DNA from 3 places in the Rossellomorea sp. GQ25 genome. Region 2 is predicted to be linked to each of the others. Evidence: riboswitches for the same ligand, from Rfam matches in the RefSeq annotation. Region 2 holds a riboswitch; each other region holds the start of a gene.
The links. A riboswitch is a leader RNA that binds a small molecule or an ion and turns the genes downstream of it on or off. The one in region 2 is predicted to bind lysine.

Region 1: it holds a riboswitch for lysine, as region 2 does, so the genes downstream of both, AC6CIB_RS12835 (Na+/H+ antiporter NhaC family protein) here and lysA (diaminopimelate decarboxylase) in region 2, are expected to answer to the same signal.
Region 3: it holds a riboswitch for lysine, as region 2 does, so the genes downstream of both, AC6CIB_RS14670 (aspartate kinase) here and lysA (diaminopimelate decarboxylase) in region 2, are expected to answer to the same signal.

What each region holds. Positions count from the first base shown of each region.
Region 1 is NZ_JCAXEQ010000003.1:405,351-413,360, reverse strand. Features, by position in the region: gene AC6CIB_RS12850 (M23 family metallopeptidase) at 33-992, shown strand; gene AC6CIB_RS12845 (methionine/alanine import family NSS transporter small subunit) at 1,040-1,147, opposite strand; gene AC6CIB_RS12840 (sodium-dependent transporter) at 1,149-2,675, opposite strand; gene AC6CIB_RS12835 (Na+/H+ antiporter NhaC family protein) at 3,026-4,591, opposite strand; lysine riboswitch at 4,707-4,888, opposite strand; gene yunB (sporulation protein YunB) at 4,968-5,732, opposite strand; gene AC6CIB_RS12825 (HD-GYP domain-containing protein) at 5,792-6,904, opposite strand; gene AC6CIB_RS12820 (YunC family protein) at 7,623-7,925, opposite strand; gene AC6CIB_RS12815 (bifunctional metallophosphatase/5'-nucleotidase) at 7,982-8,010, opposite strand, start outside.
Region 2 is NZ_JCAXEQ010000002.1:231,710-239,719, reverse strand. Features, by position in the region: gene AC6CIB_RS06955 (2OG-Fe(II) oxygenase) at 1-291, shown strand, start outside; gene AC6CIB_RS06950 (DMT family transporter) at 330-1,289, opposite strand; gene AC6CIB_RS06945 (helix-turn-helix domain-containing protein) at 1,380-1,970, shown strand; gene AC6CIB_RS06940 (sigma-70 family RNA polymerase sigma factor) at 2,327-2,863, shown strand; gene AC6CIB_RS06935 (DUF4179 domain-containing protein) at 2,844-4,244, shown strand; gene AC6CIB_RS06930 (DUF2935 domain-containing protein) at 4,299-5,087, opposite strand; lysine riboswitch at 5,239-5,415, shown strand; gene lysA (diaminopimelate decarboxylase) at 5,529-6,815, shown strand; gene AC6CIB_RS06920 (S8 family peptidase) at 7,777-8,010, shown strand, end outside.
Region 3 is NZ_JCAXEQ010000004.1:253,443-261,452, forward strand. Features, by position in the region: gene sdhA (succinate dehydrogenase flavoprotein subunit) at 1-1,253, opposite strand, end outside; gene AC6CIB_RS14660 (succinate dehydrogenase cytochrome b558 subunit) at 1,325-1,933, opposite strand; gene AC6CIB_RS14665 (YslB family protein) at 2,286-2,723, shown strand; gene AC6CIB_RS14670 (aspartate kinase) at 2,819-4,057, opposite strand; lysine riboswitch at 4,249-4,427, opposite strand; gene uvrC (excinuclease ABC subunit UvrC) at 4,858-6,627, opposite strand; gene trxA (thioredoxin) at 7,079-7,393, opposite strand; gene AC6CIB_RS14685 (electron transfer flavoprotein subunit alpha/FixB family protein) at 7,602-8,010, opposite strand, start outside.

The DNA of each region.
Region 1 (8,010 bases), on a different contig from region 2:
AACGATTGGTCTTAGCCTTTGTGGCTTTTTGCATGGTGATAAGCCCTTGTCAAACCTTTGCTGCAAAAAAGCTGACAGAAGAACAGATTCACACGAAAAGGATGGAGTTATTTCAGAAAAGCGCGGCTCTTACTAATATTCCCTGGTACTATCTCGCTGCTATTGATCAGTACGAACGCAGTCTACGTTTTGCCCGCAAAGATAGGGAAAAGCCCTCTTCACTTATATCGATCTATATGGAGCCGGAAAAATGGGTCGGCCCTCTGAACCCTAACCGGGAAGATGACAATCCTGAAACGATCGCCCTATTCAACGGGATAGGCCGTGATGGAGATTTCGATGGAAAAGCCAACCTGAAGAGTGATGAAGATATACTGGCTGCTTTGACAGAGTTTATATTACGATACGGAATTGACCGGGATAATTTCAAGCTTGCACTGTGGGACTATTATAAACGTGATAAAACGGTCAGTATCATCATGGGAAATGCAAAAATCTATAAACAATACGGTACCATCCATTTAAACCAGAAAGCCTTCCCCCTTCCCCTCAGATTCAACTACAGTTACCGAAACACTTGGGGTGATGCCCGTGGTTGGGGAGGAAGACGTATTCACGAAGGGACGGACCTCTTTGCTGATTATGGTGTACCTGTAAGAGCGACATCGTATGGAATCATTGAGATGAAAGGATGGAACCGGTATGGAGGCTGGCGTATCGGGATACGTGACATTAATAATACGTATCATTATTTTGCCCACCTTAGTGGTTTCTCTAAAGATCTTCATATAGGTCAAGTGGTGGAACCGGGAATGGTTATTGGTGGTGTTGGGAGCACTGGATACGGACCCCCTGGAACATCAGGGAAATTCCCTCCCCATCTCCACTACGGAATGTACAAGGATAATGGTTTGACGGAATGGTCATTTGACCCTTACCCTCACTTACGAATGTGGGAACGGCAAGACAGAATCAAAAGCAAAAAACGTTAAAAAAGCAGACAATGGTTATCCCATCGTCTGCTTCATCTTTTTACTCTTTACACCTTTTTTTTGGATTTGGAAACAGCGTTCATGATACTAGCTGCTAATCCACCCCAGATGATGACTATTCCAACAATCATCATTGCAATCGCACTACCAGTCATGTTAGCCAACCTCCTTATAGCTTTCAGCTTCAGTTTTGGCATTCCAGCGTTTGAATGAGAAGGCAACACCTGCAAGAATTGCGAATCCTGCAACAAACCATCCGCTGTAAAGGATGAAGGCATCAGAGTAACCTCCATAGTTTCCAGTTTCAGTTTCAAATTCTCTTAATAAATTCATTTTGAATAAACCGAACATCATCCATCCAAGAACGATTGGTGTGATGACACCTAAGCATACTTTCCACCAGGCGCCAAGCTGAATATCCGAGATTCCATTAGCGTGAGATTGGAATGTACCTAACTTGCGCAGGAACCAGGCAATCACTACTACTTCAACTAATCCGACGAATGCTACACCAAACTGGTTGATAAAGTAATCTGCGGCATCCAGGAACAGTAATCCGCCCTGAGTGGCAAATAAGATTGAGATGATCGCAGAAAGACCCCCACCGAATAGAACGGCTTTCGTACGGGAAATTCCGAACTTTTCAGAAACCCCTGCTACATACGTCTCCGTAATCGAGATGAGTGATGACAGTCCCGCTAACACCAGGGAAGCAAAGAACAAGAATCCGAATAAACCGTTAAGAGCCGGGAATTCGTTAATGATTTGCGGGAATACCACAAATGCCAATCCAACTCCCCCGCTTACTACTTCCTGCACCCCAACACCTTGAGATTGAGCCATGAAGCCTAAAGCAGCAAATACTCCAATACCTGCAAGTAATTCGAACCCTGAGTTACTGAAACCTGTGATGAATGCATTATTTGTAATATCCGATTTCTTCGGAAGGTAACTGGAATACGTAATCATAATCGCAAATGCGATGGATAAGCTAAAGAAAATTTGTCCGTATGCCGCTACCCAAACACCAGGGTCAGCTATTTTGCTGAAATCCGGTTTGAAGAAAGCATCTAAACCATCCAATGCTCCAGGTAATGTTAAAGCGCGAACAACAATGATTAAGAATAAAATAACTAGTGCCGGAATAAAGATCTTATTCGCTACTTCGATTCCCTTCTTTACTCCTTTGAAAAGAATCCCCAATGTAATCACCCATACCAATACAAGTGGAATGAATACTCCAGGAACGATACTGCCTGTCTGACCAGGATCAACCGTAAGCTTCAAATAATCGTTGAATAAGAATGACTCCGTATCCTTCCCCCAACCTAAATTGAAAGAAAACACACTGTACGACATCGCCCATGCAATAATGACGGCATAATAGGTAGAAATGACAAATGCGATTAATACTTGCCACCAGCCAAGCCACTCTGATTTCCTATTAAGACGGAAATAAGATAGTGGTGCCGACCCACGGTATTTATGACCTAACGTAAATTCAAGCACTAATAATGGAATACCTGCTGTAAGAAGAGCAAATAAATAAGGAATAAAGAATGCTCCTCCACCATTTTCATACGCTACTGCTGGAAAACGCCAAATGTTTCCCAAACCGATTGCTGACCCGACAGCAGCTAGAATAAATCCTGCTCGTGTTCCAAACTGGGCACGATTCTCCATGTTGGTTCCCCCTAGTTCTTTCCAACTACCATTTTAAGGTATTTGAAATTTTTATATTTTCAGATTATTTATAATCTACAGTCAGTATAGCTAGTTCCAGAGCAATTGTCAAAGCTATTTTTAGATTTTGGAAAGAATTTTTTATTTGAAGACAGGTACTATTTCACTATATGAATTTTGTCGGAATATGAAGAATTGATGATTAGAAAGGTGGAGGTGGAAATCGAGTTTCTCGCTAAGGTTTTTGTAATAATCTTTAACTCTGGCTTATCGACATCCTGCAAAACTATTTTTTTATAACTATCAATATAAAAAACCAGAAGCTCATGAGCTCCTGGTTCTTCTTCATCTTATTGTTCTGAAACAGCTGGTTTTGCTTTTTCACCAAACAGAAAAGCGAATGCGACGATTAATATGATCACAACACCCAGACCGAACAGTGTGCTTCCAGTGAACCCTAATACAAGGTATCCAATTGAAGCAGCAACCGCTCCGATTAATGCATATGGAAGCTGTGTGAGAACGTGATCGATATGATTGCTTCCTGCTCCTGTAGAGGAAAGGATGGTTGTATCCGAGATTGGAGAACAATGATCTCCCAAAACAGATCCAGCTAAAACCGCTGCCATAGCAGGAAGTAAGATACTTACGTCTGTCGCTGCAGCAATTTCCCCGGCGATCGGAAGTAAGATTCCAAAAGATCCCCATGAAGTTCCCGTCGAGAATGCCATGATTCCGGCAACTAAGAACAAGATGACTGGAAGTGCCTGCATAGGTAAGCTTGATTGTTCAACCAGACCCGCAAGATACGTACCTGTTTGCAATTGATCGATCAATGTGACGATCGTCCAAGCGAAGATAAGGATGTAAACGGCTGGCAGCATGGATTTGATCCCTTCCACTACTGCTACTCCAACTGCTTTCCCTTCGATTCCTTTCAAGCTGACTTGACGAAGGAAGAAGATCAACGCCACGAGAAGCCCGAACAAGCCACCATATAATAATGATTTCGTTACATCTGTATTTTCAAAAACCGGCAGGATGTCAAATGATCCAACTGCTTGATATCCTGTCCAGAGCATCATTCCAATCGTGCCGATAACAAGAGCTACGATCGGCCAGACAAGATCACCTACCGATCCTTTCGAGCTGACAGGCAGATCATTTTTCAATTCGCCTGGAATCTCTTTTTCGGGATCATATAGGGCTCCCGTTTCAAGTGCTCTAACTTCATGCTCTTTCATCTTTCCAAAGTCCAAGCCTTTAGCAGCCACCATGATCACAAGCAGGACAGCTGCCCAGACATAAAGGTTCATTGGTATCATTTGAACGAAGGCTGAAAATGCTGTGTACTCTGTGATACTGTGTGCAGCCAGAATCGAACCGATAATACCGATAATGTACGCTCCCCAGCTTGAGATTGGTGAAACGACACAAATGGGTGCCGATGTCGAGTCAATGATATAGGCTAGTTTTGCACGTGAAATTTTGTGACGATCTGTAATGGGTCTCGAAACCTGGCCAACAGCAAGGGCGTTAAAATAGTCATCAATAAAAATTATGATACCTAAAACGGCTGCAAGAAGCTGCGCCCCTTTTCTCGTTTTCACACGTTTCATCGCCCATTCACCGAATGCGCGGCTACCGCCGGAAATGTTCACAAATGCTGTGATGACACCAAGAATGAGTAAGAAGAAAATAATATAGACATTCCAGGTGTTGAGTGCTCCATCGGCGACAAAGATGCCTTTAAAGGCGTCCCACATAAAGCTGAATGTTTTCGTAATTGAGAAATCTGCTAACAGAAAGGCAGACGCAACGATTCCTACTCCCAGTGAAAGTAGAACCCGTCTCGTAAGTATAACCATAAGAATGGCTAAAAGGGGTGGTAATAGTGAGTAAATCGTGTTTTCCATAATGTCCTCCTCCTATTTGATAGGGGGGAACCATCGTAGCATGACAGAGGATAATAAAAAAAGGCAACGATAGAGAAGCTATCATTACCTTAGTAAGTAATTTAAGTGCTCCATCACGATCTGTAGCTCCCCATTATAGAGATTCCCTATAATGACAGTGTTATCCTTCTTCAAGATAACCCCAGCAAATACACATTCGACATGCATATTTACTTCGGCAAAAGTTCCCTTTCATCTGTTCTCACAGTTGTCATTCTCAAACAGCTTACTCTTGAACTCTGCGCCTCTACCCCATCGGACTGATGATGTGGTGTGTTATAAAATTTTCTTTATTAATATATCAAACTATCATTCTTTTGACAACTTTTTTTCCTGACTAATTTGTGGGAATTTCAATAGAAGGACTGGATTCCCCTCCACCATTGTTATAAAACTGTGGTACATCCAGGTGAACGGTACCCATGGCAACCAGGATATCCTGCTTGATGGTCTCCGTTTTCGTTGCAAATGGAATGATGATCTGGACATTGACTTCAAGCTCGACAAACACTTTTACAACGGCATTATTAATCCCGAATTGCTCTACCGTAGTTTTAATATCAGAACGCACATCTCCGATCGAATGAAAGCGAATCGGTACTTTTGGACCAAGGTTACCGAGTAACACGTTGTTGGTCGCCTGACCAAGAGGGACCGAGTAAGTGATGCCCTTCGCTGCTTTAGACTTTCCTTCATCGATTTCCACTTCGGTAATAAATTCAAGGTTTTCTAAATTTCCCTCCTCTGCTTCTTGTAGGTTTTGCTGAACTAAGTTGGTGATTTCTGCCTGAACCCGGTTGATGGTCTGAGTATTATATTTAAATGAAACAATGTCGCCTTCTGTATTCTTCACTTCTTCCGTTATATCCGAAATATCAAGAACATCAGCAATTTTTTTGTTTATCGCTTTATTGATAACCAACGTACCGATCCTGCTGGTTTGAGTTTCAGCATAAGCAAGCAGTGTCGGTTTCAAACCTTTGTTAATGATCCACAATCCGAATCCAGTCGAAATCATAAAGAATAGAATCGTGATGATCATCACATATCGAAAAGGCAGCGGCCCTCCTCTTCGGGGTTTGTATGTTTTAAACTTTGACAAAAAAATCCCCCCTTACAAGCTATTTGTATGCAAAGTAAGAGGGGTTTAACGCAAAAAATTTATTTAATTTTAAGAGTTTGGGGTTCATAATCCGGATCAAATCCCGTAATCACCTTATCTAATTCCGTACTTAAATCCATGGCATAAGGAGTTTGTATTTCCTGTCCATCTTCTTCGATGATCCGAATCACCGGTCGATCCGTTACACCTTTATTTTGATCGGTCACAATTCCTTTTCGGCCATCATTCAGCTCGACCACCATCCCGTTCGGATAAATGGCCACAGAAGATCTGAAGGCTTCAATTACATTTGTATCAAACAGAGTACCGCTTCCTGCATATAATACCTCCAGCGCTTGATGTGGAAGCATGGCTTTCCGGTATACACGATTTGAAGTCATGGCGTCAAATACATCGGCCACCGCTATGATTTTTGCAAAGGGATGGATATCCTCACCTTTGATTCCTCGTGGATAACCAGAACCATCAAGCCTCTCATGGTGCTGGTACGCGCAGTGAGCAATGATCAGGGACACAGAATGAAGCTGTCGCAAAATCTCAAAACCGTGTTCTGAATGCTTCTTGATTTCACAAAATTCGTCTTCTGTCAGCTTTCCTGGTTTCAGAAGAATTTCCTCCGGCACAAGCATCTTACCGATATCATGCAAAATTGCTCCCACGCCTAACTGCTCGAGCTGTTTAGTAGACAGTTTAAGTTCCAGGCCTATGGATAACGTATACAAAGTCACATTAAATGAATGATGAAAAATATAGGAGTCATATGTGAAAACATCCGTCAAAATGGTTAGGAGATCATGATTCGCCTTTACTTCAGACAAGACTACATCAATCACCTGCTTCAATTGCTTAGCACTATCTTCAATCACGAGCACACCAGGTGGCGCTTTCGATGCGCTTAGTTGATTAAAGGCCATCTCAATATTGTTTACAGCTTGCTGTCTCACCTTACTCGAAACAGTTCCCTTTACATGAATTCCCCTCGAAAGGGAGTCTTCAATATAGACATACTGAATACTAAGCTCCTGCAATCTGGAAATCATGCGGTCTGTAATCGGAACGTTATCATGAATTAAAGCTTGACCTCTCATATTATATACGGTTGTAGCTAGAACCATGCCCGGTTTCAAAGCCCTAGTTGATATAAGCCTCATAGAATTCTCCTATGTAATTCTTTCATTTTTCGACAAAATTTCCTAGTATCTCCATTATAAAGGATAAAAACGTTCTTGCAAGATGTATTTCCTGATATAGTGTTAATTATTCATGAAAGAATATGGCTCTTTCGTAAACATTGTGGCTTTTTTACAGAAGAAAGCAGTAGTTGAATTTCCGCTACAGGATGCTCGCTTTCCGCGAGGCGGGCGGTGAGCCTCCTCGTCGCTGCGCTCCTGCGGGGTCTCACCTGTCCCGCTTCTCCCGCAGGAGTCGAGCACCTTCCGCTCCAATCAACTTTCTCAGCATGTTTTCTTATAAAAAGTTTTTTTGAATTGCCACCTCTTTAAAAGAGACCATTGGTCAATTTCCACTTGTGTAATAGAAATTCTGTTTTCTTTAGATTGTCTTTTGTTACCTTTAAGACTGTCATGAAATTTTTTTATAGATGATGAGGGGAACTGCGTAGACTCCTGCGGAAGCACGGGCGTGCCGAGACCACGTTCGGCTAAGCTGAGGAGGCTCAGCCGAACGCTAGCTGCAAGCAGAGCGGTTCTCCTCACCATCCAGCACACGCTTGTTGACAGAGCTTCTGGCAGATCTTATGTTACAAAACAACAATCTTTTGCGAAAAGAGCCAAGAATATAAAGCGAATGGTGATATTCACCCAACAAAAAACCAGTGCTCTCAAAAAAGCAACTGGTCCTTCTTAACACTTATATCATTTTCAACAATGCATCCCGGCCGATCATGCCTGGCGTGATGCCGCGATTTTCTGCCTCATAGGTGATGGATTCCAGAGGGGCATCCAGGAGCTGATCGATGGTTTTTACACCGACAGCTCTTCCTGCAATGATTCCTCTGTCTTTCAACTTCTCATTTAGTAACGCTACGTCCAGTGCTCCACACATTATATATCCTATATCACTCGTCACAACGAGGAGATTGGTTTTGGGCAGTTCAACAGAAATCGCTAAAAAGGTATGTCCCTGAATGGTAATCGGAGATACATTCATCATGTGTCATCGCTCCTTTCCCTCATATGTATGACGTGAGGATGGAAACGGTGATACATTTACTGCTTTAATTTCCACTGGAGGATGT
Region 2 (8,010 bases):
GGTCAGGAATACAAGGCCCATTTCGATTTCTTCTCGGCATCATCGCGGCCGGTGACGAATCCGAGAATCAGCACCCTTGTCATGTACTTGAATGACGTTGAGGAAGGCGGGGAAACGTACTTCCCGAAATTGAATTTCTCTGTCTCTCCGCAAAAGGGGATGGCCGTCTACTTCGAATATTTCTATGATAACCAGGAGCTGAACGACTTGACGTTGCATGGTGGGGCACCGGTTGTCATCGGAGATAAATGGGCTGCGACCCAGTGGATGAGAAGAAAGGTCTTTAAATAAAACTCAAGGAGGGGCATCCAGGATGCCCCTCCTTTTTTTTAGCTGACCGATTTAACGGGTTTGACCATTCCGGCATTCATTCGTTTCACGTTCATGGTGTGGATGATCATTCCTGCGATGATCAGGAGGATGCCGATAAGGGCGAATCCTGATGGGAATGGAACGGACAGGATGGCCGCTTCTCCCATGATGACGAACAGAATCTGAGTCGATTGGGTCGCTTCCACTGCGGCAAGCTTCCCGGGATTGTGCCTCGCCTGATTCGTCGCGATGAAGAACAGGGACGTCGCAATCACACCTGAACATATGGCGACGATAAAGGATTGCGTCACTTGCGGCGTGCTAGGTGCCCCTACCTTGAAAAACGCATAGCACCCCAGGATCAACCAGAAGGGAGTGCTTGCAATCGTCATCCCGAGCACACGTTGGAAGGTATCAAGCTTTCCGCCGCACACCTCCATCATCTTACGGTTTCCAAGTGGATAAGCAAAGGCTGCGATGATCACAGGTAAGACACCTATGACCATTTCTGAAGGTGACAATCCACTGGCATTTTCTTGCTGGATGAAAAGGACTCCCACTAAAATGATCGAAGAGATGGAGAGGGCCCTTTTTTGAATGGAGTGCCTGCGCTTGACCGGTCCCGAAGTATAAAACAAGGGAGCGAGTAAGATGCCTGCGACGATGGTAAACTGCCACGTGCCCGCTACAAGCCAGCCCGGTCCATACGCTGCCGCATAGGTAATAGGACCATAAAAGAGGACAAATCCGACAAAGCTCCACGTCAGCCATTCGAATGGTTTCTTCTTCATTTCAATCCAGACTTGATTTATATTCTTCCTTAAACCTACAATAAGGAAAAGGAAGGGGAGCATGAACAAAAAGCGCAAGGATGAACTCCACATCCAGCTTCCACCAGCGAGCTCCATGGACCGGTTCAGAATAAAGGTGACGGCAAAGAACATAGATGCAATGACACCGAGAGCCAGTTCTTTCATGATGAGTACTCCCTTCTTAATATATAATATAATTTATTTTATATATATTATAATATACTTCAAACGTTGTCTATAGAAAGAGGTAGAAATATGAACAATGACGGTTTAACGTGGCAGGATCCGGAAAAATTGGCCCGGCACGTCGGGATGACACTGAGACATATACGACATGAGCGCGGGCTCAATCTGCAGGAGCTCGCGGCCATGACCGATGTCAGTACATTGACTTTGGGCAAGATCGAAAGGGGAGAGGCGAATCCATCTTTGACGATCATCTGGAAAATCGCGAACGGGCTCGCGATCCCCATCTCGGCCCTTCTCGTGGAAAAACAAGAAGTCCAGATCTCCCGGAAAAATGAAGGGAGCAAAGTGATCAGTGCCAATGAATCCTTGACCTTGGAACCGATGTTTACTTCCTCAGGCTATAGCTCATTGGAAACCCACAGGGCCTTCCTGAAACCGGACAGTGAGTACCGTGCCGACGCCCACCAGCCCGGGGTGATTGAATTTGTCACCGTCATGGAAGGGAGAGTACGTGTGAAGGTGCAGGATGACGTATTCGAGCTCGGTCAGTATGACTCGATCAAATTCCATGCAGATAAAGGCCATAGCTATATCAATATGGAATCAACAGAAGCGGTCCTCCACTTTGTGATGATTTATACAGGACGGGCAGATTGAAGCTTATCGCTGGGGATAAGCTTCTTTTTTAAGCGAAAAGCCTTACGATGGAGGTTAAAAAAGGTTATTTCAATCTTTCTTTGGCTTTTGGACCATTTTCATTCATACTTCGTGCCTGCTGACCCCATCCGATCTACTTAATTGCGTCGAAATCGTCCATGATTGCGTCATTTTCGAGGTGAATTGCGTCATTATCAAAAATAATTGCTTCGATTTTAAACTTAATGCGTCTCTTTTCATCATTTATGCGTCTTTTTGAAAAAAATGGTAGTCGCTCCCCTTGCCCACCCCATAAAAAAATTCCTTGAAACTTTTCCCACCCCACCCGACTCTAATAAATGACAGGAGGTTAATCAATGGATGTAAAACTCGTAAAAAAAGCAATCAAAGGGAATGAACAGGCATTTGAAAAGTTAATCCACTCAGAAAGCGAGAAGCTGTACCGGACGGCATTCCTGTATGTGAGAAATAAAGAAGATGCCCTGGACGTTGTGCAGGAGACGGTTTTTAAGGCATTTACGTCGATATCCCGGTTGAAGAATCCGGAGTATTTCAGTACCTGGCTGATCAAGATCCTGATACATACGGCATACAGCTATCTAAAAAAGCAAAGCAGACTTGTCCTGACGGGGGATGATTTTCTCGACAATGCCCTCATTACAGAAGAAACGGATGTAGAGGGGCGGATTGACTTGATCACGGCCATGGCATCCTTGAATCAGCACTATCAAACAGTCATTATCTTATTTTACTTCCAGGGTCAGTCGATCAAAATGATTTCCGAAACAATGGATACGCCTGAAGGGACGGTTAAGACGTATCTTCACCGTGCAAAAATGGACTTGAGAAAGCTGTTGGAAGGAGTGAATCAGTATGGACAGAAAATGGTTTGAGGGAGAAATGGATCACATCGAAGTACCGAAAGATGAGGTTTTTCAGGCGATTTCAACTGGAATCGAAAAGGGAAGAAAGCAAAAGGTCCGAAAAAAAACGGTTAAGGTAAGTGCAGCTTTCACTACGGCAGCAGCCTCCATGGTTCTCATATCAGGCTTCCTATTCGCGCCTGTGAACAATGCACTGGCTAAACTACCCGTACTTGGTGGGATTTATGAAAAAGTCGGGTCTGAGGTCGGAAAAGAACTCTATTCAAGCGATAAAGTCACCGAAGTCAATCAGGCTGCCACTTCCAACGATGTGGATGTGACGATTACAAGTACGTATTATGACGGAAACATCATCGGGGTCACCTTTAAAGCGAAAGGTGATAATTTATCCATTGAACATATGGATGAAGGAAACCGTCCGGTGAGCGGCTATAGCTATCACCTCTTCGACGGGAAGGATCAGAATCAATGGGGATCAGGAAGCTCAGGTCTAAAAAAAGATGGAGATGAATTCGTAGGTTCGATCGAGTTCTACCGGGATGGAAAGGAACCGCTGGAGGACTTCACACTTCCATTAACGTTCACCCATATGGCTGATGTAAATGGCACCTGGTCTTTTGACGTACCGGTGAAGCGGATTCCGTCTGAAACCATCGAAACAACCGCTAGGACAGAATCACCGGACGGGAAGTTCGAGCTGCAGATGACATCGGTGAAGAAGGGGAAAGCCACGACCACCCTGGAGTATACCTATACAGTAGAATCGGAGAAGGATTCATTAAATCTTATCGTGTTCGATGACCTGGGGAACCGGCTATCGAAGTCCGGTGCTGACATAATTGAAACAAAGAAAATAGATGGGAAGGTTCAAAAGACGGTCCGGGAGCTATTTAGGAGTAAACTCAGTGACAAGGCACGTTCGTTGAATGTCCAGGCAGATATGGAGCGTGCGGATGAAGATGCCATCAACTCATTAAAGGCTTCCCCTCCATTCCAGGTGAAGAGCCCTCGTTTCGGTTATCAGATCAGGGTTGAAGATATCCAAAACGCAAAAGGGAAGGTGACAGTTGATTTCACCATCGATCATATCAAAGAAAAACAATTTCGATATGACATTTTAGAGAACTTTGCTCAATTTGTTAAGTTGATCCCATCAAAAGATATTAAAAGAAATGTCAAGGATGAACTGGATTATAATGAGATGTTGAATCATATGCTCAGAAGTGCTAAAACGAAAACAGTGGATAAGGATACCCTCCGTTTTCAATCCACTTTTGCATTACCACAGGATGCCAACCTTGAGGACTACTCACTAATCGTCCCATTTGAGACATTAAGCATGAATGATAAGCCAGTCAACTTGAAACCTTTCGAAATAAAACTGGATTAAGAAAAATCCCCGGAATTTGAATTCCGGGGATTTTTTATGAATAGGGTTCAGGAACTAAAGCCGAGGCTTTGTAGGATCACAGTCAGGATCTTGCTGGCTGGTTGCTTCTGCGAGTTTCGTTAAGTAATAGCATTCTTCCCTCAGCATATGATCGGCCATTAAAGCGGCGAAGGTACCGAGTGCGGCCTTGCTTAATTCCAATTCTTCAATTTCATCCAAGAATCCCATAAACAGCTTCATCTCAAGTTTTACATCGTCATTGAACCGTTCGAGGGCAGGGAAGTGGCTCACTTCTGTCCGCAGGAATCCTGCCATTTCAACGGCCTTTAAGTAAAAGGCTTCAAAATCCGTTGTGAATTCATCACTTTGCTTCTTGATTTTTTTTTCAACTCGGTCCATATTGTCGGAGATGGCTCCAGCATGCCCCGCCGCATCTAACAGCCAGAGGAGGTGGTGGTGGAGCTCGTGGAAAATGGGCGGTTTTTCACCTTTGGTTAAGTACTTCAAAACGCGGAGGTATTCTTCGAGCTCATTCACCATATGATTTAGGAATGTGGGGCCAAGACCCATGCTGATATCCCCTGTTAAATGACGTGCAATCAGTTCAAGTTTGAATTTCCTGAAGCGGCGACTAACCTCTTCTGCCTGCCTGCTTAAAGAAATATCGGGATTTTTTTTCGAGCGTACCAGCAGTTGATCCCACTCCTCTTTAAACGTATTGGCGGCAGTGATGGATTCTTTTTCTTTTGGAGCCAGGGAGTCATGGATAAACCGGGCATGATCTCCAAGCACCTGCAGCCAAAAACCATGTTCAAATCGAGCGGCTTCTTGATAATTTGACATCTATTATCCTCCTAAAATAGTTTCCTTGTATATGTATTAAAAGAATGGTGAAAAAATGTCCTCCTGGTCGTCCATCGTAGGGAGACGAAAAAACATTGACAACCATTTCAAGAGGATGATATAGTAATTCCAATAAAATAATAGATCACTCTCTGATAATAGAGGCGCGAGTATGATGAGTACCTTCTTTGAGAATAATGGATTCTGAGATAAGAAGAGAAAGGCAGATCGCCGAAGCAGAAAATAGCCAATTCTATTTTTTGTTGGGCCAGCATTGAAGAAATGTTGGACTGTCACAATGAAAAAGTTGTGGAGAACTATTGAAGAGATGTTAATACATAATCTTCATCATGTCTCCGAATACTGATGATAAACCGTATGAGCATCGCTTCATACGGTTTTTTTGTGTTTTTTTAGAGAGAGTCAAAAGGAGTTTAGGATATGAGTACAGTTGATATGAATGTTCGTGGAGATCTTGAAATAGGGGGAATGAGCACGGGTGATCTGGTGGAAACCTATGGGACGCCATTAATGGTCTACGATGAAGGAATGATCCGTGAGAATGCCCGACTGTTCCGGAATGCATTCAAGGAAAGTGGTTTGCAGTACCAGGTCGCCTATGCGAGTAAAGCGTTTCTATGTAAAGAGATGGTACGACTTGCGGAACAAGAACATCTCTCCCTGGATGTCGTGTCCGGTGGGGAATTGTATACGGCACTGGAGGCGGGATTTCCCACTGAGCGCATTCATTTCCACGGGAACAACAAGTCGGAAGAGGAGCTCATCATGGCTCTTGAAGCTGAGATCGGCTGCTTTGTCGTCGATAGTTTCCTCGAGCTTGAGCTGCTTCATGACCTGGCCAAGGAACGCGAACAGCAGGTTCAAATCCTGATCAGGGTCACGCCTGGCGTGGAAGCCCATACCCATGAGTACATTACGACGGGACAGGAGGATTCGAAATTCGGATTCAGCATTTCCAATGGACAGGCGAATACAGCGATTCAACTTGCTATCCGCAAGCCGTACTTCTTATTACTCGGGTTGCATTCCCATATTGGTTCTCAGATTTTTGAACGGGAAGGGTTTGATCAGGCCATTCAAGTACTGGCTGATTTCCTTCAGCGAATCCGCATCGAGTATGATGTGACGATGCCGGTGCTGAATATAGGCGGAGGATTTGGTGTCCGGTACACGGAAGAAGACCAGCCCCTGCCGATTCCAATGTATGTGAAATCGATTACCGATAGTGTGAAGACCTATTTTGCAAAGAATGAATATCTGCTACCCGAAGTATGGGTAGAGCCGGGCCGAAGTATGGTGGCAGAAGCGGGAACCACCTTGTATAAAGTTGGTTCAAAGAAAATCATCCCTGATGTTCGCACATATGTAGCTATTGACGGGGGAATGACGGATAATATCCGTCCCGCCCTCTATCAGGCGAAATACCATGCGGTCCTGGCAAACCGACCACAAGAGGAATGCACGGAGCTTGTGAGTATCGCAGGAAAATGCTGCGAATCCGGTGACATGCTGATTTGGGATCTGATGCTTCCGCCGACGAATTATGGTGATATACTGGCGGTGTTCAGTACAGGAGCCTACGGGTATTCAATGGCGAGCAATTATAACCGTATTCCCCGTCCGGCGGTTGTGTTTGTAAAGGATGGGGAATCACGGATCGTAATTGAACGTGAATCGTATGCAGATTTAGTTCGGAATGACCGGTAAATAGGGAGGTCTTTCCTTTCAAATTGAAATTTAACTATCTGAATGACCATTATTCAGTATGGCATTTGGAGTGTGAAATTATCATCTTTACCCGATTTTCCAAAAGGTTTAAAGCTATTTTTGCTGAAGAAATGAACAAGCAAGCTCTTCTGTAGCATAAACTGCTCAAACAATCCCGCACAGGGGAAAGAGGGTTTCAGTCGATAAGTAAAGGGTTCGTATATTGGAATGGGTACTAATTCCCACCCTGAAAGTCCATACCCCAAACAACATCTGTATAAAAAGAATTCAAAGAAGGCTGCGTCTAATGAGATGCTGCCTTCTTCTTTTTTGTCTATTCTTAAACCCTCTTCCTAACGTTTTACAAGTAATGGATGAACCCAACTTTCAAAATGGTCTCCCCACTATTATTCTGTCTTCAAATAGGGAACAGGAATACGACTTTTTTAATATAATTTCATGGGACTTTAGGCAGGTTTAGATATGCTGGTTTGGATTGTATTCATCGCTCACCAAATAGTGATCTGAAACTTATCCAGACAGACTTTATACAACGGAATTATGTCCTTCAATTGCTCCCTTAAGTTGTTACAGAGTCAGAATGGCTCAACCCCTTCTTATATCTTTTTTCATAAATAAGTTGAATGGAATCCAATGGTCACTTTAAGACTAGTTCTTTACTCCTGAAAAATAACCCCAATTGAGAAATGGCTGTGCTGAGACTTACAATTTAATTAACCCCAGACCTACAAAACTACTCCTAGAGAAACAAGTTTGCATCCAGAGATAGGCAAACGACAATATAATTTGGGAGGTGACCTTTGACAGAATCTGAACCAAGTAGTCTATTTCTATATCTTAATTTTATAGGACTACATACCTTCTTTATTTTATCCTCAGCAAGAATCTACTCATATATGAATCAATTAACAAATGACTTTAACAGAATAGGAGAATGTTCATGAAAAAGCTTAACGTGAAACCACTTCTCGTTGGTTCGATTGCTGCGACGATGATTTCAGGTTCGATGTTCCAGGTAGATGCACTTGGTATCTCTTCCAACGGGAAGGAACTCGAGGAGTCTAAGGTTGATAAGAATGAAGCAATCAAAGGGGAACATACCATCACTCTCATCACTGGTGATGTGGTAAAGGTGTCGACCCTCCAAAATGGCAAACAAATGATCAATGTAGAG
Region 3 (8,010 bases), on a different contig from region 2:
TCAACTGTTTTCTCAAGCCCTGCAATATATTTAATAGCATTAGGACCTGCAACCATACCACCATATATAGCGGATAGTAATGAGTTCGCTCCTAAACGGTTACCTCCGTGCTGAGAATAATCACACTCACCAGCAGCGAATAAACCAGGGATATTGGTCATTTGATCATAATCTACCCATAGTCCACCCATTGAATAGTGAACCGCAGGGAAGATTTTCATTGGTACTTTACGTGGGTCATCACCCATGAACTTCTCATAGATTTCGATGATTCCGCCAAGCTTAATATCAAGCTCTTTTGAATCTTTATGAGATAGATCCAGGTAAACCATGTTTTCACCGTTAATACCAAGCTTTTGATTTACGCACACATCAAAGATTTCACGTGTTGCGATATCACGGGGTACAAGGTTTCCGTATGCAGGATACTTCTCTTCAAGGAAGTACCACGGCTTTCCATCTTTATATGTCCAGACTCGTCCACCTTCACCACGGGCCGATTCACTCATGAGACGAAGCTTATCGTCCCCTGGAATGGCTGTCGGGTGAATTTGAATGAACTCACCATTTGCATAGTAAGCACCTTGTTGATATACGATCGATGCTGCTGAACCTGTATTGATAACAGAGTTGGTGGATTTACCGAAGATAATTCCAGGTCCTCCTGTTGCCATGATGACTGCATCAGCTGCGAACGATTTAATTTCCATCGTTTGAAGGTTTTGAGCAACGATTCCTCTTGCCACTCCTTCATCATCCACCACAACGCCAAGGAATTCCCAACCTTCGAACTTATTCACTAGCCCTGCTACTTCATGACGACGAACCTGCTCGTCCAACGCATACAATAATTGTTGACCAGTCGTAGCTCCAGCGAAAGCTGTTCTATGATGCTGCGTTCCACCGAAACGACGGAAATCCAGTAATCCTTCCGGTGTACGATTAAACATTACTCCCATACGATCAAGTAAATGAATAATCCCCGGTGCCGCTTCAGTCATTGCTTTAACAGGCGGTTGGTTCGCTAAGAAATCCCCACCATATACTGTATCATCAAAATGTTCCCAAGGAGAATCTCCTTCTCCCTTGGTATTAACGGCTCCGTTAATACCACCTTGTGCACATACAGAGTGAGAACGCTTAACGGGTACCAGTGAGAATAAATCTACTTGCGTTCCTTTTTCTGCTGCTTTAATTGTGGCCATCAGGCCGGCTAAACCGCCACCGACAACGATGATTTTGCCTTTACTCATCGTGACTCACTCCTTTTCCTACCATACTTCAGAGCATTTATTTAATCTATTAGACTCGTATCTATTTCTTCTTATACGAAGGCAAAAATTGCACGCATACCGACAACCGATAACGCTACAAAGATTCCGATCGTAACATATGTAGCAATTAATTGAGAACGAGGTGAAACTGTAATTCCCCAGCTCACGCAGAATGACCATAAACCATTCGCAAAGTGGAAGATCGTTGAAAGAACACCCAGCACATAAAACCCTAGCATAAATGGATTAGATAAGATGTTTTCCATCATTTGAAAGTTCACTTCAGCCCCAAATGCTGCTGCTACTCTTGTTTCCCATACATGCCAAGTAACAAAAATAAATGTGATTACTCCAGACACACGTTGAAGTAAAAACATCCAGTTACGGAAATAACCAAACTTACTTGCATTGTTCTTAGAAGTGAATGCAATGTAAATTCCGTAGATTGCATGGAAATACAATGGAAGGAAGATGATAAAAATTTCAAGGAAATAACGGAAAGGTAGACTTTCCATGAAGTGTGCCGCCTGGTTAAATGATTCTTCCCCACCAGTGGCAAAATGGTTCACGACTAAATGTTGTGTTAAAAATAATCCAACTGGAATAACACCTAGCAATGAATGAAGCCTGCGATAATTAAATTCTCGATTTCCAGCCATGATTTACCCCCCTTAATGATAAAATATGAATTCGTTTTCTAATGCATTTTTAAGAATGACTAGACGACGATACATATTTTATATTGTAACAATAATGTGACATGTTCATTTTACTCCCAAGGAGTGGAAGCGTCAAGAAAACGTATACATAAATTCGACAATACCGCAAAAATATTTTCAATATATTGATAACAGAAAAGGTGAGGTATTGTCTGGTTAAATGTTCGAAAATTCAAATAAATATCAAATAAAAGTTATATCACCAAAATATCCCAAGGTCATTTTTTCGAGGTATGGGATGATAAATCCCCTTTTCATGTATATAATAGTTTTATAGAAAGAGGGGATTTACTTGGAACAGAAAAAAGAAGAAGTACATCAACTGTCCGTTCCAATCTTCGGATATGAAATGTTACGTGACATATTGATTCCAGAAATTTTAGGAAAGCATACACCCGATATTTTATACTGGGGTGGAAAACAACTCTCTCGGAAATTCCCCCTTCAGTCATCAGAGGAACTGATATCGTTTTTCGCTGAAGCCGGCTGGGGAACTCTTGCACTTCTGGAACAAAAAAAGAATGAGATGACCTTTGAAATAAGCGGACCGGTGATAGAACGACGCGTTGCCTTAAAGTCGGATGTAACATTCAAACTGGAAACGGGCTTTCTAGCCGAACAAGTACAGTTACAAAAGAAATGTGTGGCAGAAGCTGCCGACGAACTACATAAACGGAGTCATTCAGTGAAAGTGATTGTAAGATGGGACGAGAAAGATAAAGTAGAATAGTCCTTACCGACATCCCTTTCATACTCTAATTAAGGGTTGCCCTTCAATTGATGGGGCAACCCTTTTTCACTTGTCCCGCTCTCTGCTACTGGGTATTATAACGTGACTTCTTCCATCTTCACCGCGTCCAGGTTAAATGCGGTATGTAGGACGCCTGCTGCTTTTTGCATATTTTTCTCGTCTACGACTGCAGATACTTTGATTTCAGACGTGCTGACCATTTTCACCACGATATCATTTTGAGCTAACACTTCGAACATTTCCGCTGCCACACCTGGATTTGAGATCATACCAGAGCCAACGATCGATACTTTTGCAAGCTCACTTTCATGTTCAACATGGGTGAATCCTAATTGCTCTTTGTTTCGTTCCAGAACGACAAGGGTTTCCTCCAGGTCTTGTTCTTTAATAGAGAATGATAAATTGGTCATATTCTGATCGGTCTGGCTTTGAATAATAATATCTACATTCAGATGATTTTTGGCTAAAGTGGTAAACACAGAAGATAGTCCCGTTAATGCGTTCCCTAGTCCAAATACAGTTACACGCGTTATTTCACCTTCAAATGCTACGCCTCTCACAATCAGGTTTTGTTCCATGCTTGCTTCCTCCTCAATATACGTTCCTTCAACTTTTTCAATACTGGATCTGACCTCTAACGGAATTTGATAGTTCTTGGCAAATTCCACTGCCCGTGGATGCAGGACTCCAGCCCCTAAATTAGCCAGTTCCAACATTTCATCATAGGAAATGGACGGTAACTTTCTTGCTCCTTTAATATAACGCGGGTCCGTCGTATACACCCCGTCTACATCTGTATAAATATCACAGCGCTCTGCTTTCAGGGCAGCTGCAATCGCAACGGCGGTTGTATCCGATCCACCACGACCGAGAGTTGTAATTTCCCCCGCTTCTGTCATCCCTTGGAATCCTGCTACGATCACAACTCTTCCCGATTGAAGGTGACTCAACATCTTTTCAGTATGAATATTGGTGATCCTCGCATTGCTGTGAACGGATTCCGTCTCGATCCCGGCCTGCCAGCCTGTGAATGAGATGGCATCGTGTCCGGATTGAATCAGGGCCATCGTGAGGAGTGAAATGGTGACTTGCTCTCCTGTAGATAGAAGCATATCCATTTCTCTCTTACTCGGTTGTGATGTAATTTCCCTTGCCAAACCAACAAGTGTATCCGTGGTTTTCCCCATGGCAGATACCACGACCACAACATCATTTCCTCTTTCTTTTTCTTCTGCGATTCTTGACGCAACATTTTGAATTCTTTCTACAGAACCTACTGAAGTCCCACCGAATTTTTGAACAATAATACTCACAGCTTCTCCCTCTTTCTCATTGAGTGCATCGTTACGACTCATTTTTTGATGGTGAAGAGTACAATCACAATCATCCTAAACGTTCATGGAACAGGTTCATCACCTGCGCTGGATAATAAAAAAAGCAATGAGAATAATATCTCATTGCTTTATGAACATACAGCAGAACATACAAAATAGGTTCATGGGCATTGTGAGATAGCTCTCCAAGATTGAATCATCTTGACAATCCTACATTTCTTAAACGTAGAACCAGCGGAATCAGCATGAGACCAAAACCACTTCGGCGAATCTCCCCTTTCCAGGCATCTCAACAGAGCTCATACTCCTCTTTACCTGTACTTTTGAAGCTCGCACCTCTATCACCACTTTAAAAAGTGATAATGTTATAAATTTTCGTTAATTATAGCACATAAGAATTTGTGATTCAATGCACATTTCCAAATTAAATTCATTTTAATTATTGTTTCACGTCGTAAATTCTGTTGCTATTTTGTAGGAGCGATTAGTGGTTGATTTCCGCTCCAGGTGCTCGCTTTCCGCGGGGCGTGAGTTGAGCCTCCTCGGGCTTCGCCCTGCGGGGTCTCAACTGTCCAGCTACGGGGCTTAGGGGCTCGAGGTCATAAGCCAAGTCTGCCAAAAAGGCAAAGAGCGCCTTTCCGGCAGACTCGTCTTATGCTTGTCGCCCCTAGGCAAAGCCCCTCGGCTTTTCGTACTTTCCCGCTATTCCCGCAGGAGTCGAGCACCTTCCACTCCAATCAACTATCATAATCAACTGCATTTACTGTTTCTAACATCCCCTATTTCAACTTCTCCACCAATACCTTAGCAACAGCTTCTGGAATCCCTATCTCAATAAATTCCTCAACCGTTGCTTCCTTGATCTTCTTCATGGAGCCGAAGTGTTTTAATAGCTGTTTCTTTCGTTTCGGACCAATCCCATCAATGTCATCAAGAGTCGACTGGAAGGCGCTCTTTCCTCTAAGCTGTCTGTGGAACGTAATGGCAAATCGGTGGACTTCATCCTGGATCCGCTGCAGCAAGTAAAATTCCTGGCTTCTCTTTTCAAGAGGAACAATTTGCAAGGGATTCCCATACAGCAGTTCCGACGTCTGATGCTTATCGTCTTTCGCAAGGCCGCCAAGCGGGATATCCAACCCCAACTCATTCTCAATGACATCCCTCGCCGCTTCAATCTGCCCTTTTCCCCCATCGATGATAATGAGATCCGGTAAAGGAAGACCATCTTTTAAAACTCTCGTATACCGTCTGCGAACGACCTCCCTCATGGAATCATAATCATCAGGGCCTCTCACGGTTTTAATCTTATACTTTCGATACTCTTTCTTCGCCGGTTTCCCGTCAAGGAATACGATCATCGCAGACACAGGGTCCGAACCTTGAATATTCGAGTTATCAAATGCTTCGATCCGGAAAGGAGTATAAATGCCCATATGCTCCCCAAGACGTTCTATCGCCTTAATCGTCCGTTCTTCATCTCTTTCAATCAGAGCGAATTTTTCTTCAAGCGCCTGCTTCGCATTTTTCTCGGCAAGCTTGACCAACTCTTTCTTCTTTCCCCGTTTAGGCTTGGTGATTTTCACCTCTATCAGCTTAGCAGCCAGTTCTTCATCAATCTCCTCTGGCAAAAATAGTTCCTTTGGCTTAAAATGATTGGATTTCGAATAAAACTGACCTAAGAAAGTCAGAAATTCGTCCTCGGGTTCATTGTAGAGAGGGAAGAGTGACACATCCCGTTCAATGAGCTTTCCTTGACGCACAAAGAATACTTGTACACACATCCAGCCTTTATCTACGGAATATCCGAACACATCCCGATCAGTGAAATCGGTCATGGTCATCTTTTGCTTTTCCATTGTCGCCTCAATGTGAAGGATTTGATCACGAAATTCCTTCGCTCTCTCAAATTCCAGATTCTCTGCTGCTTCCTTCATTTTCACCGTTAATTGATTCTTGATATCTTTGTATCCGCCATTCAGGAACTTGGAAATTTCGTCAGTCATTTCTCTATATGTGTCTTTGCTTACTTCTTTGATACAAGGAGCCAGACATTGACCCATATGATAATACAAGCAGGCTCTATCAGGAAGGGTAGTGCATTTTCGTAACGGATACAAACGATCCAGAAGTTTTTTCGTTTCATTAGCGGCTCCTGCGTTGGGATACGGACCAAAGTATCGGCCTTTCCCTCTTTGGACTTTGCGGGTCGTAATAAGTCTTGGGTGCCTCTCGTTCGTTAATTTGATAAACGGATAGCTTTTATCATCCTTTAACATGACATTGTATTTAGGGTCATATTTTTTGATCAGGTTCATTTCAAGCACAAGGGCTTCCAAATCAGAAGAGGTCATGATGTACTCGAAGTCCTCAATTTCACCTACCAACCGTTGAGTCTTGGCATCATGAGAACCGGTAAAATAAGAGCGCACACGATTCTTCAATACTTTTGCTTTACCCACATAAATAATCGTACCTTGTCTGTCTTTCATCAAATAACATCCCGGTTGATCCGGTAATAGAGCTAATTTATTTGTAATGGTAGGGTTCATCGTCTCTCTCCTCTCTTGTCTGCCCATTTATAGACGGTGATGGTTGAATGAACAGGATCGAATCACTCCTGTAAATGAGAAATGATTAGACTTTTTCTGTTTAAGCACACTGGTAGCTTGAGGAAATTCAGTGTGGTAAAAGACCGTTCACCTTTAATTTTAATCACTTTTAATTTTTCTCTCCAAATAAAAAACCAACTCAGTCTGAAATTCCTTCTTAGCCTATTGTAAGGCTTTCAATGAATGGATTCCAATCAGAAGTTGGTTTAATGGGTTAAGCATTTATATTTTTCATACGATCTGATTTTTTTGATTGCCATAGAGTGAGGCGGCTTGGTCAAAGACAACAAGTATCAGGGCTGATTAACCAGGATCTAGCTGTCTGATAGATATTTTAATACAATATAAAACCGGGGCTCACAAATCGAGCCCCGGTGTATAAAAGATTATCTTATACGTGTTTGTTTAATAGTTCAGCAAGTGCTTCCTTAGGTTGGAATCCGATTACTTTATCAACAACTTCACCGTCTTTAAGGACAACTAAAGTCGGGATACTCATAACCCCGTATTTACCTGCTGTTTCCTGGTTTTCATCAACGTCAACTTTGATGATTTTTACTTTGTCGCCCATTTCTCCATCTAACTCTTCCAGTACTGGAGCGATCATCTTACAAGGTCCACACCAAGGTGCCCAGAAATCCGCTAATACCAGTCCAGAATTTGTTTCAGTTGAAAATGATTGATCAGTAGCGTGTGTAATTGCCATTTATATGCGCCTCCTAAAATCTTTGAATGTAACGTTAGTATATCACCGTTTTTTTTGTGATGCTATTAATCTGCTCGTAGGTAATATTCCCTTCAGATAACGGAATATACAGGGTAGAAAAATAGGAGCAGCCATCCGGCTGCATCCTTATTTTTACTACATAATATGTTCATACCCTATAGACGCTACTTTAAAACGTCAATTGAATTTAAGAAGAGGATACTTTAAGCTTTTTAAACTCTTCAGTCAGCATCGGCACCACTTCGAACAGGTCACCCACGATTCCATAATCCGCTACATTAAAGATGTTCGCTTCAGAATCTTTGTTGATCGCAACGATGACTTTTGAATTCGACATACCCGCTAAATGCTGGATAGCTCCAGAAATACCACATGCAATATAAAGGTCAGGTGTTACGACTTTACCTGTCTGACCAATCTGCAGGGAATAGTCACAGTAGTCGGCATCACATGCTCCACGAGATGCTCCTACAGCTCCACCAAGAACATCCGCCAGTTCTTTAAGCGGGTTGAATCCATCTTCACTTTTCACTCCGCGTCCTCCGGCGATAATGACTTTCGCTTCAGATAGGTCAACACCTTCGCTTGCTTTACGT